One region of the Virgibacillus sp. 6R genome, then DNA from elsewhere that is predicted to be linked to it. Evidence: a T-box and tRNA genes for the amino acid it is inferred to sense, from the RefSeq annotation. Region 1 holds a T-box; the other holds one or more tRNA genes.
The links. The T-box of region 1 lies ahead of tyrS (tyrosine--tRNA ligase). A T-box ahead of a tRNA ligase gene usually reads a tRNA of that ligase, here a tRNA-Tyr.
Positions count from the first base shown of each region.

Region 1 (5,711 bases):
AGCGGTGATAAAAATTTTTTAATGCAAATAAGCCGAACAATTATAAATGGATTGTTCGGCTTTTGCTATATAGTATTTACTTATGTCCCAGCCTTTTTTCAAAGCTTTCTTCATATAAAAGGATTCGTTTCCTCTGATCTTAAGCCCGGATGCCAAGCAAGCATTCTGTCAAAAGCAGCATTTGCAATAGTATCATCCGTACATAAATTATCTATATCAAGATAAAAGCTTACATCAGGCAGTAGTCGATCTACTTCACTTTTTAATAACCTGCTATACCCAATTAACCTTCGTGTTTCAATAATTTTCTTGTCTTCAGTAGGTCTCTTTGTTTCCGATGCATCGAAAAGTGCCGACAACCCTTGTTCCATTCTCTTTAAAATGAGAGGATTGTCATCTTTAGATTGGACGACTTTCACCTTTACATATAGATTACTGTTGACCCCTAAAGCTTTACTCCACAATTCTAACCATTTATCATGTTTAATATAATATCTTCCTTGAAAATAACTTTTCAGAGTTGGAAGCAACACATGAATATTAGGATGGTACCTCTCATCCTGTTTAAATATGTCCAGCATACGAAAATAACCTAACGTAGCTTGTTTTACACTTTTATACTTAAACAATCGATTAAATCCGATTAACAAATTATCTAAAGCTTGGTTAATATATTCTTCCGCCACATTTTCTAAACCTAAATCTAATAATAGCCAATTAACTGGTTGCTTTTCATTAACTTTAGTAATGATATAATGATTAATATATGCTAGTTCTAATGATCTTTTCCAAGAAGAAGGCATGCTTAAACCTCCCTTTCATTCCTTAACTTCCATCACTGAACAAAGATGTAATCGAGCTCATCATGATTGATATTTGTTTGCATTCTTAAAAAATGTTCATTTACCACATAAGGTTCAATTGATCCATTAGAAAAACTTGGCTTGTCGCCAAGTCTTATGGCGAAAGCCTTTTGTTTTTCTTATACTATAAACCAAAAAATCTTATACTTTCCTATAGTGGAACAAAGGCTCGGGGCGCCCGTTTAGCAACGTAGCGAATGGAACGAATCAACTAAAATAAAGGAATCATGCCACTAAAAACAGGGGTATGCCGACGCCTGAGCGGCAAGCCCGTTTTTAGTCGGCCTTCCCCTTAGCGACGAACCGATGATGCCTTATCGTAGGGCGCATTTCTAAAGTCGCATCGTTGCTGAACTCATGCGCGGGACGTGATTATTCGGTTATTTCGTTATCCCAAGCACCTCATTTTATCGTTTCCTATACAGATTATATAGAAACATCTTCCCTAGAATCTTATTAGCTTTAGGGAAGATGTTTCCTCTTTCATCTATTTATAAAGTGATACTTTATTACGTGCAAGTTCCCTTTATCTCCTACTAAGCGTTCCGTATAACAAGGGTATGGACTAAATTCGCATTAAACGATTAAGCATTTAGATGCTGTTATCTCCCATTTAGACTTGTTTGTATTCACTTCTAACTTTTGAAATAAGGGTTTTACAGCACCTTACATGCGAAATAACTTTCATTAAGTAGCTGCATGTTGAATTAATTTAATTTCACCAAGCTGTAATTTTTCTTCCCTTTACGAATAATAATAAACCTTCCATCAAATGAGTTTTCCGCTGTTACATCAACGTTAACATCATTTACTCGTTCGCCATTCATGGAAATAGCCCCGTTGTTAATATCTTCTCTTGCCTGACGTTTAGATGGCTCAATACCTAAATCAACTAACCATTCCACGATATTTTTGGTTTCTTTTTTAGCGTGAAAAGTAGGCATCTCTTTAAATCCTTGTTCAATTTCATCTGCTGTTAGTGATTTAATATCCCCACTAAATAGTGCTTTCGTAATTTTTAACGCTTGATTCAAAGCATTCTCGCCATGAACAAATTTAGTCATTTCTTTTGCCAGCACTTTTTGTGCTTCACGTTTGTGAGGTTCTGTTTTCACTTTAACCTCTAATTGATCAATCTCATCTTTAGTTAAGAACGTAAAGAATTTTAGGTATTTTATAACATCTTTATCATCTGTATTAACCCAAAACTGGTAAAATTCATATGGTGTCGTTTTTTCTGCATCTAACCAAATTGCCCCACCAGCAGTTTTACCAAATTTTGTACCATCTGCTTTTAATAATAGTGGAATGGTTAATCCAAATACTTTCGCTTGCTGTCCTTCTTTTTTACGTATTAAGTCTAAACCGCTTGTAATATTTCCCCACTGATCGCTACCACCAATTTGTAATTGTACATTTTCTTCTCTGAATAAATGAAGAAAGTCCATAGATTGTAAAATTTGGTAAGAGAACTCAGTGAATGATATACCACTATCTAATCGGCTAGCTACAATATCTTTTGCCAACATAGTATTAACACTAAAATTTTTACCGTAGTCACGTAAGAAGTCTAAAATACTTAAGTTATGTGTCCATTCGTAGTTGTTAACTATTTTAACTTCACTATTGTCATCGAAGAATAACTTCTTCATTTGCGCTGTTAACTTATCAACATTATTCTGTACTTGCTCCAGTGTTTGTAATTGACGTTCCGTTTGCCGTCCACTTGGATCACCGATTGTACCCGTTGCTCCTCCAATTAAAATAATGGGCTGATGACCATGTAATTGAAAACGTTTCATCATGATAAACGGAATTAAGTGGCCAATATGCATACTGTCACCCGTAGGGTCAACACCGCAGTACAAGGAGATTTTTTTCTCTTCGATTAATTCGCGTAATCCTTCGGCATCTGTTTGTTGATTTATGGCACCTCGCCATTCTAACTCATCGATAAGATTCATGCTTTCCGACTCCTTTAGTTGTAGTTTATTATATAGGCTTGAAATAAATAAAAAACGCCCTATGTCTAATAAAGACATAGGGACGATTCTAACCGTGTTACCACCCAAATTGTATTAATAGCAAATTGTTTTATAAACTATTAATACCTCTCTCAGCAATCATATCGTTTGCTAATCCGCTTAGCATTACCTAAGATACTCCAGAGTGTAATTCACAAGTTTGTTTGTACTAGGTCGCATCACCCCTAGCTTTCTAAATGAACAGTGACAACCTCGCTACTAGGCTCCTTCAACGTATTTCTAATATAATATTAAGGATATTATAGTGAATAATAATTTATTTGTCAACAAACTTTACTTTTACATTCACTTTCCTCATAAATGTAAAGGTTATCATTCCGAAAAATAAGGATACTATCCATAAGTTTGATGAAAAAAACATCTAAAATTTTTAAAGAAAATGTTGATCGCCGGAAACGTGACACACAAAAGATTTTTTATTTTTTAAAAGCGCTCTGAGTGTCCAACTTTAAATTACTATTTCAAAAACCCCCACTAATTGAAAGTTCACTTTATAAGATCTTTAGAATACTCTATACAAATGGTTGCTCCATAAGCTTTAACTATTTCGCATCATGTATGTTACTTTTTCAATGCAGCACTACTTTATTTATAAACTTCCCCCGAAATAAAAAGTAGGCCTGTGCTGTAAGTTAAAAAAATGTTTATACATACACATATAGAAATAGCTTTGCAAATCTAATTTGGACATCATATAATAATTGATTTTGACTACAACCTAAGATTTGACTTAAAATTCGATAGTTTCGCTTTGTGTTGCTAACATTTTTCTATTTGGAAGTTTAAAACTTATCTTTATTAGCTTTTATTTTTCTTTATTCTTCTTCATCCGCTTGAAAAGAATATCATACATATTATTCCCATGATATAATGATCGCTTCGTACGAGAGATGGTTGCAGTGCTTGCGCCTGTTTCCACTTCAATTTGACAATATGTGTTGTCATTATAAAGCATTTTAGCTACTCTAAATCGTTGAAGCATCGCCTTGACTTCATTTACTGTACATAAATCATCAAAAAAAGAATAACAATCTTCTATTGTTTCAAGAGCTAAAAAAGCCTCAAAAAATTCATCCAATTCTTCTCCACGTATTTCATCTATAAGCATATTTTCTACCTCCGTTTATGTCTTTCACCTAAATCATTAACACATCAACGTATTAAAGAATAATTGTAAACAACTAATTACCACTTTTTTAACCTTTGGGGAAACGAAGCCCCCTATTTTTATAAGGCATGATAGAGTGAATTATGATAATTTTATCCTATTATGAGGTAACATTTAATTATAACACCATTTCTTTTTTTTGAATTTAGTTATACCAAAAAAATAATGGTAATATTTGGATTACTTAATAAAGTAAGCTTTCAGTTAGTAGGGATTTCCTTCACTTCCCATTTAATTTTTGATATCTACCTCAAGTTTCCTAAAGTGGGACTGACGGGAGATAATGACATTTGGGATACAAAAACAATTTCTTTCATGGTTAGCTTAATCTTTCATACAGCATAACGCGGATAAAGTGAATCTTCAATCAGTGGGAGTTTTCATTCATCCTTCACTAATTGTTAGTACCGTAATAGTATGACCTAAAGGCCTCTTACGAATCGGATATTTAGGTGCTGTTATCCCCCACTTAGACTTGTTGCAGTACAGATTATCCAACTCCTGAAGGGGGAGTCTTACAGCACCTTATATACGGGCTAAATAAGGAAGCAGCAATTTATTATTTTTAATATTACTGTTCCAAACCTATTACGAAAGACGAGTTAGATCTTTTTCTTTTTCAAAAAAACCAGACAGCACATTTATAATGGGAGCAATTACACAAAAGATAGCGAATGGAGCATACTCTAATGTGGGAACGCCTAATGTTCCAGTGATAAATACACCACTTACCCCCCATGGAATCAGTGAATTGACTACTGCTCCAGCATCTGCTAGAATTGCGGAAAGTTTTTTCGGGTTAATATTTATTGCCTCAACTTGTGATTTAAAAGCTTTACCAGGCAAAATAATGGATAAATATTGTTCTCCCAGCACAATATTTATACCAACCGCACTTAATCCAGCCATAAGAATTAATTTCCCTTTGGTACTGACAAGACTTTGAATCTTTGATATTAACGTTTCAATAATTTTTAATTCTACTAACAATCCTCCTAATGACAAAGCAAGAATAATAAGAGATACAGACCACATCATACTTTGCATTCCACCACGAGTAAGCAAAATGTCTACTGTTTCTGTTCCTGTATTAGAAACAAACCCATCTTGCATGAGGTTAGATATCTGAGAAAAACTAGTGTGTGGATAATATATATAATGAATAACAATAGTAACAATAATACTTAGTAAAAGCGTTGGAATAGCAGGAACTTTTTTCCAGGCACATAAGAACAAGATAAGGGCTGGTATTAGTGACACAATAGAAATATTAAAATTGGAATGTAGTGTATCTACTAATTCATTAATGTTGTTTCCAGTTGCTCCCACTTTTGTTTGTCCAATTATGATAAAAAAGATAAGTGAAATAACAAAAGAAGGAACAATTTTTCGCAACATATTTCTAATATGCTCGAATAAATCCACTTCTGCTATAGCAGAAGCCAAATTGGCAGTATCCGATAAAGGAGATATATTATTCCCTACGTAAGCACCTGATACAATAGCACCTGCAGTCATAGCTAGATTAAATTCCATCATTTGCCCCATGCCTAAGAAGGCAATGCCAATCGTTGAGATGGTTGTAAACGAACTTCCCACTAGGATACCAACCAGTGCACAAATAACAAATACAGA
Region 1 covers NZ_CP017762.1:1,280,708-1,286,418, forward strand. The annotation lists gene BKP57_RS05840 (protein rep) at 111-803, opposite strand; gene tyrS (tyrosine--tRNA ligase) at 1,571-2,827, opposite strand; T-box leader at 2,903-3,129, opposite strand; gene BKP57_RS05850 (YerC/YecD family TrpR-related protein) at 3,714-4,016, opposite strand; gene nhaC (Na+/H+ antiporter NhaC) at 4,665-5,711, opposite strand, start outside.

Region 2 (5,711 bases), 1.4 Mb from region 1:
ATATAGTGAAAATGCGTAATAATTCAGTTATGGATCAGACTGGGAAAGCATTGGCAAATGCAATAGCCGCTCATTTGGGATTGCAGTCTGGGGGTGGAAGAAACACGTATACAGTTAAAGCTGGAGACACGTTATGGGGGATTGCTCAAGCGCATAACATGACCGTTAGTGAATTAAAGCGGTTAAATAATCTTTCAGATGACACGATTTATCCAGGGCAGGTACTGATCGTCAGTGGGACTTCTACAAATTTTTCCAAAAAAAGCACAGGCTATGTAGAAGTACTTGCTTCAAGTCTTTGGGTATATGATGCTCCTGATTGGGATGCGAAATATGAAGTTGTGAACCAAGGCGAAGTATTTACAGTGAAAAAAGAATTAGAAGTAAAAGGATCTAAAATGTACCAATTAAAATCTGGTTTATATATTACAGGAAATTCAAGTTATATAAGATATTTTACAAAATAAGCCGTTAATCTAGATGAAACGCATTAAAATACAGAAGAAGCGGGGTCAACAAGCCCCACTTCTTCTGTATTTTCAATAATAATTAGCCGCCAATGATATGATATCCCGAGTCAACATGTAGAACTTCACCCGTTACACCACGTGATAGCTCACTCATAAAGAATAATGTTGCGTCTCCAACTTGGTCTTGGTCTACATTTCTTCGCAGTGGTGCTTTTTTCTCTATAACTCCCAGCTTTTCATTAAACCCGGAAACACCTTTAGCGGATAATGTGCGGATGGGACCTGCAGAAACGGCATTGACACGTATGCCATATTTACCCATATCTTCTGCTAAATAACGAACACTTGCTTCAAGGGAAGCTTTCGCAACACCCATGATATTATAATTTTGGATAACTCTCTCTGAACCGAGGTAGGTTTGTGTGACAATACTGCCTCCTTCAGTCATCAGTTCTTTTGCCGCTTTTGTAACAGCAACTAGAGAAAATGCGCTAATCTCATGGGCTAAGAGAAAGCCTTCTCTGGATGTATTCGCATATTCTCCTTTAAGTTCTTCTCGGTTAGCAAATGCCACAGAGTGTACAACTCCGTGAATGACACCGATCTTCTCTTTTATGCTATTGAATGCGTTTGTAATGCTTTCATCACTGGCTACATCGCAGGGAATGATTAATTTTGCTTCAATATTGTGCTTGTCGAGCAATTTTGTTAGCTTGCCGTAGGATCTTTCCTGGCGGTATGTGAAAATTAAGTTTGCACCCGCTTTATGTAATGAAGTCGTTACTCCCCAGGCAATACTACGTTCACTGGCAACACCCATAATGACAATATTTTTTCCTTCTACTAAATTACTCATTAACGTACCTCCATTATTCTTTTAATCGTGCATGAAAGTGCCTTATGTTATCGTAAGGTAAAGTATCTCAGAAAGAAATAGTGGATGACACTTAAATGCCTCGTTGCATGCAAGGTAGAATGAAGAGAATTTTTCACTGCATACGTTTGATTGCTTATATTATAACCTAATACACATTTTGAAAGAAACCGTTAGCTATATCTGCTATTTTGACAATAAAAGTGCTGTTCGGACAACGATTAATAAAGAAATTAAAAAAAATTACATTTTCCCTTTACAAATGATATAGAACTAGGTATAATAAAATTCGTCAGTTTCGAAAAAGGGTACAACATGTACAACCTATCAAAACATCCCTGGCCCGTTGGTCAAGCGGTTAAGACACCGCCCTTTCACGGCGGTAACACGGGTTCGAATCCCGTACGGGTCACCAAGGAGGATTAGCTCAGCTGGGAGAGCACTTGCCTTACAAGCAAGGGGTCGCAGGTTCGAGCCCTGCATCCTCCACCATTGCCGGCCTAGCTCAATTGGTAGAGCAACTGACTTGTAATCAGTAGGTTGGGGGTTCAAGTCCTCTGGCCGGCACCATTTTTTAAAAAAATGAATAAAGATTAGCGAATGTGTTCATAATATTGGAGGGGTAGCGAAGTGGCTAAACGCGGCGGACTGTAAATCCGCTCCCTCAGGGTTCGGGAGTTCGAATCTCTCCCCCTCCACCATTACATTTGTTGGGCCATAGCCAAGCGGTAAGGCATCGGGTTTTGATCCCGTGTACCCTAGGTTCGAATCCTAGTGGCCCAGCCATTTTTTATTTGGAAAACTTTTCTATGCTATATATGACAGGGCAATGGACTAGAATTGACATGATAATTAGAATACATCGTATATGAGCCATTAGCTCAGTCGGTAGAGCATCTGACTTTTAATCAGAGGGTCGGAGGTTCGAATCCTCCATGGCTCACCATTTATTACAACTCCATATAAACTATACATAAATTTTAAACAAGGTTGCGACACGTAGTAGCCTTGTTTATTTGTATTTATCCTGCATATAAGGTGCTGGACTCCCACTTCAGTAGTTGGATAATCTTGTACGGCAACAAGTCTAAGTGGAGAAAACAGTACCTAAATGCCCTATTTCGTAAGAAGCCTTTAGGTCATACCCTTGGGCTACTAACAAGCCGGGGGATGAATGAAAACCCCACCGATTGAAGATTCACTTTTTATCCCACATGTATCTCGCGGTAAGACCTGCGATTCCATCCTACAAGGTGAATCCGCGGATAAAGTGTAGCAATTGCAAGTAAATGTCAGATCTTATACAAAGGACTTTAGGGTTAATCCCTTAAAGAAATGATCCGTGTGGAGAATGAAAAACTTCACTGATTGGTGGTTCACTTTATAATGGACTAATGAACAATTGATACTAAATGTAGCGTTGTCATTCTGTTCATTTATAAAGGGATGTGAGAATACATTCCCAAGAATGGTTGGAACAGTAAAGACTTTGGCAGATTAGGACTATATATAGTGAAACTTTCGATGTATTAGTGATTACTTAAGAGAAGGTTCAGTGGATATTATATACTTGGTGGTGAGGGAAAATGCATACATATATTAATGGTATGCAGGAATTTTTGAATAAAGATACTTATAAATTCCGAGCTGAGCAATTAGATATTCTAATCGAATTTATGCTTCATAATATCGGGAACACGAATCCTGAAATAAGGGATCACCTTATTTACAATAGTTTTGTTAAGCTAATATTGGAAGATCACTTAACTGTACAACAAATGGAATATCTTATAGAGACGTGTTTGAGTAAACAGTATCTATTTTTAAATATAGAGGATGGGACAAAGAGAGATAGCGTGTTTACTCGAACGTTTTCAGCACTAGTTTTAGCTGTTATCTTGCATAAGGACGCAACGGATAGAAGACTTTCCGCTGAATTAGTATCTCGAGTAATTCAAGCGAGTATAAAATATTTACTTTCAGAACGTGACTATCGTGGTTATATTCAAGGAAAAGGATGGGCGCATAGTGTTGCACATGGTAGTGATCTGTTAGCTAATGGAATATTACATCCTGTATTTGATAAAAATGATATTACAGCATGTCTTCGTGCAGTAAGAGAGTGCATTTGGGTTGAGTATGCTTATATTGACGATGAAGATGAGCGGTTGATTCAAGTTATTGAAGCTCTCATCGAGCAAGGTATGAAGGATATGGAATTACGTGATTGGGTGGAAAGCTTGCAAACAGAACACAAAAATGCACATACAAAATATCGTATAGAGTGGAATGTCAAACGATTTAATTATTCCTTATATATGGCATTGTCAAAGCATAAAGGCTTTTCAGTGTCTCGACAAGCGATTTCAGATCAATATCTATATGACCAATAACAAGTATTTTAAAAAGAATGGATTAATTATCAGTGAGCGGTTGTTATATTTTGGGGGAAGATATAAAACCTTTTTACTATACCCAATTGTTGCTAACTTTTACGGTTGATCTATCAAGTAAGGGGATGAAACTAGAAGTATAAACGTGCTAGTGGAGATCTTGTTGCTTAGGTTCTCTGAAATTAAGCATTTCTTTTTTCTTCATAATTTAACGGCGTACTCTTTGTCTACTTCTTCTTTTAAATGGAGTCCTTCCAGAACTCTTCTATAAAAAACAGTTAGTTTTACTTTAACTTAATTACAATACTATGGTATTATGTGTTTGTTTGGATTACAATTAGCTAAATTTCTAATAAAATGTTAGAAATCATGATATAATTTTTATAGAATCCGTTTCAAGAGAAGCCATTGAAAATCATAATGTTTTTCATTTAATGAAGAAGATATAAGGAAATTGTCATTGTTTATATATAGAAGAAGATGTCAATATTTATGAAGCATGATTGGTGAAGAATTGTAAAGGTTATAAAATATTGAGTCAACGCCGATAATCCGTGCGTTAGCCGCTAACTTGTAAATGAAAGAGGATGCTCAAAAGTCGAGAAAAAAGACACATTGAAATTTTTCGTAGGTTGTTAAATCGGCTTTATTATTTAAATGCATGCACTTTGCCGCTTGAAACTACGTAGCTCAAACTTCTCGGTTCTTTTTTCTCCATTCTTATCCACATTAATGAAGGAAACATGTATTAATATATATTATATAAAGGATGATCGGCGATGCAGACTTCCAGAATTCCTGGTTTTTATAAGCAAACAGTAAAAAAGCGAAGAGAATTGCTAAAGGATGTGGAGGCGTTTACGGAAGAAACTTTTGATATTATTTCTTCTAAAGAGCCTCTACCGCTTGATACAGCTGATAAAATGATAGAAAATGTAATTGGAACTTTTCCTCTTCCCTTAGGAGCAGGATTGAACTTTCTCATAAATGGGAAAGAATATGTAGTACCAATGGTCATTGAAGAGCCTTCTGTGGTAGCTTCTGCTAGTCATATCGCTAAAATTGTGCGTCAAGCAGGAGGATTTACTACAGAAGCAACTGAAAGAGTCATGATTGGACAAATTCAAGTAGTTGGTTGTGCTGACTTTCAAGAAGCAAAAGCTACTTTGCTTGAGGCACAAGCTGCATTAATTGAACAAGCCAATGCCTCCTATCCAAGCATTGTCAAACGTGGCGGAGGGGCGAAGGAAATAGATGTTCGAATTTTAAATGAAGCTGCTGGTTCGAGCTATCAGCAAATGCTAATTCTTCATTTATACATTAATACATGTGATGCTATGGGTGCGAATATTATTAATACGATGGTCGAATCTCTCGCTCCAACGGTAGAGGAGCTGACCGGTGGAAAAGTTTATTTGCGTATATTGTCGAATTTAGCTGATCGATGTCTAGCTCGTGCGACTTGTACGATTCCTTCACATTTACTGGAAACAGGGGATTTCTCTGGTGAAGAGGTAAGAGATGGCGTTATCCACGCATATGAATTTGCTGCTTCTGATGCGTATCGTGCAGTTACGCATAATAAAGGGATTATGAATGGAATTGATCCGATTGTAATTGCAACGGGAAATGATTGGCGTGCAGTTGAAGCTGGTGCTCATGCCTATGCAGCCCGAGATGGGCAATACACATCAATGACGACTTGGTCTGTTGATGCAGAAGGGAACCTCGTTGGCGAATTGGAGTTACCGATGTCGGTAGGGATCGTTGGAGGTTCCATTAATGTTCATCCAATGGCGAAAGCCGCGCTCAGCTTATTAAATGTAGCATCTGCCCAAGAATTGGCACAGGTGATTGTTGCTGTCGGTCTCGCGCAAAATTTAGGTGCATTAAAAGCATTAGCTACCGATGGTATACAAAAAGGTCATATGGCCTTACATTCTCGTTCTGTTGCTATAGCAGCAGGAGCTACTG
Region 2 covers NZ_CP017762.1:2,704,179-2,709,889, forward strand. The annotation lists gene BKP57_RS23235 (N-acetylmuramoyl-L-alanine amidase family protein) at 1-467, shown strand, start outside; gene fabI (enoyl-ACP reductase FabI) at 550-1,326, opposite strand; tRNA gene BKP57_RS12290 (tRNA-Glu) at 1,685-1,759, shown strand; tRNA gene BKP57_RS12295 (tRNA-Val) at 1,761-1,836, shown strand; tRNA gene BKP57_RS12300 (tRNA-Thr) at 1,839-1,914, shown strand; tRNA gene BKP57_RS12305 (tRNA-Tyr) at 1,961-2,045, shown strand; tRNA gene BKP57_RS12310 (tRNA-Gln) at 2,056-2,130, shown strand; tRNA gene BKP57_RS12315 (tRNA-Lys) at 2,215-2,290, shown strand; gene BKP57_RS12320 (DUF2785 domain-containing protein) at 2,931-3,737, shown strand; gene BKP57_RS12325 (hydroxymethylglutaryl-CoA reductase, degradative) at 4,517-5,711, shown strand, end outside.
Region 2: it encodes a tRNA-Tyr, which carries the amino acid that the T-box ahead of tyrS (tyrosine--tRNA ligase) is inferred to sense. The anticodon was not compared.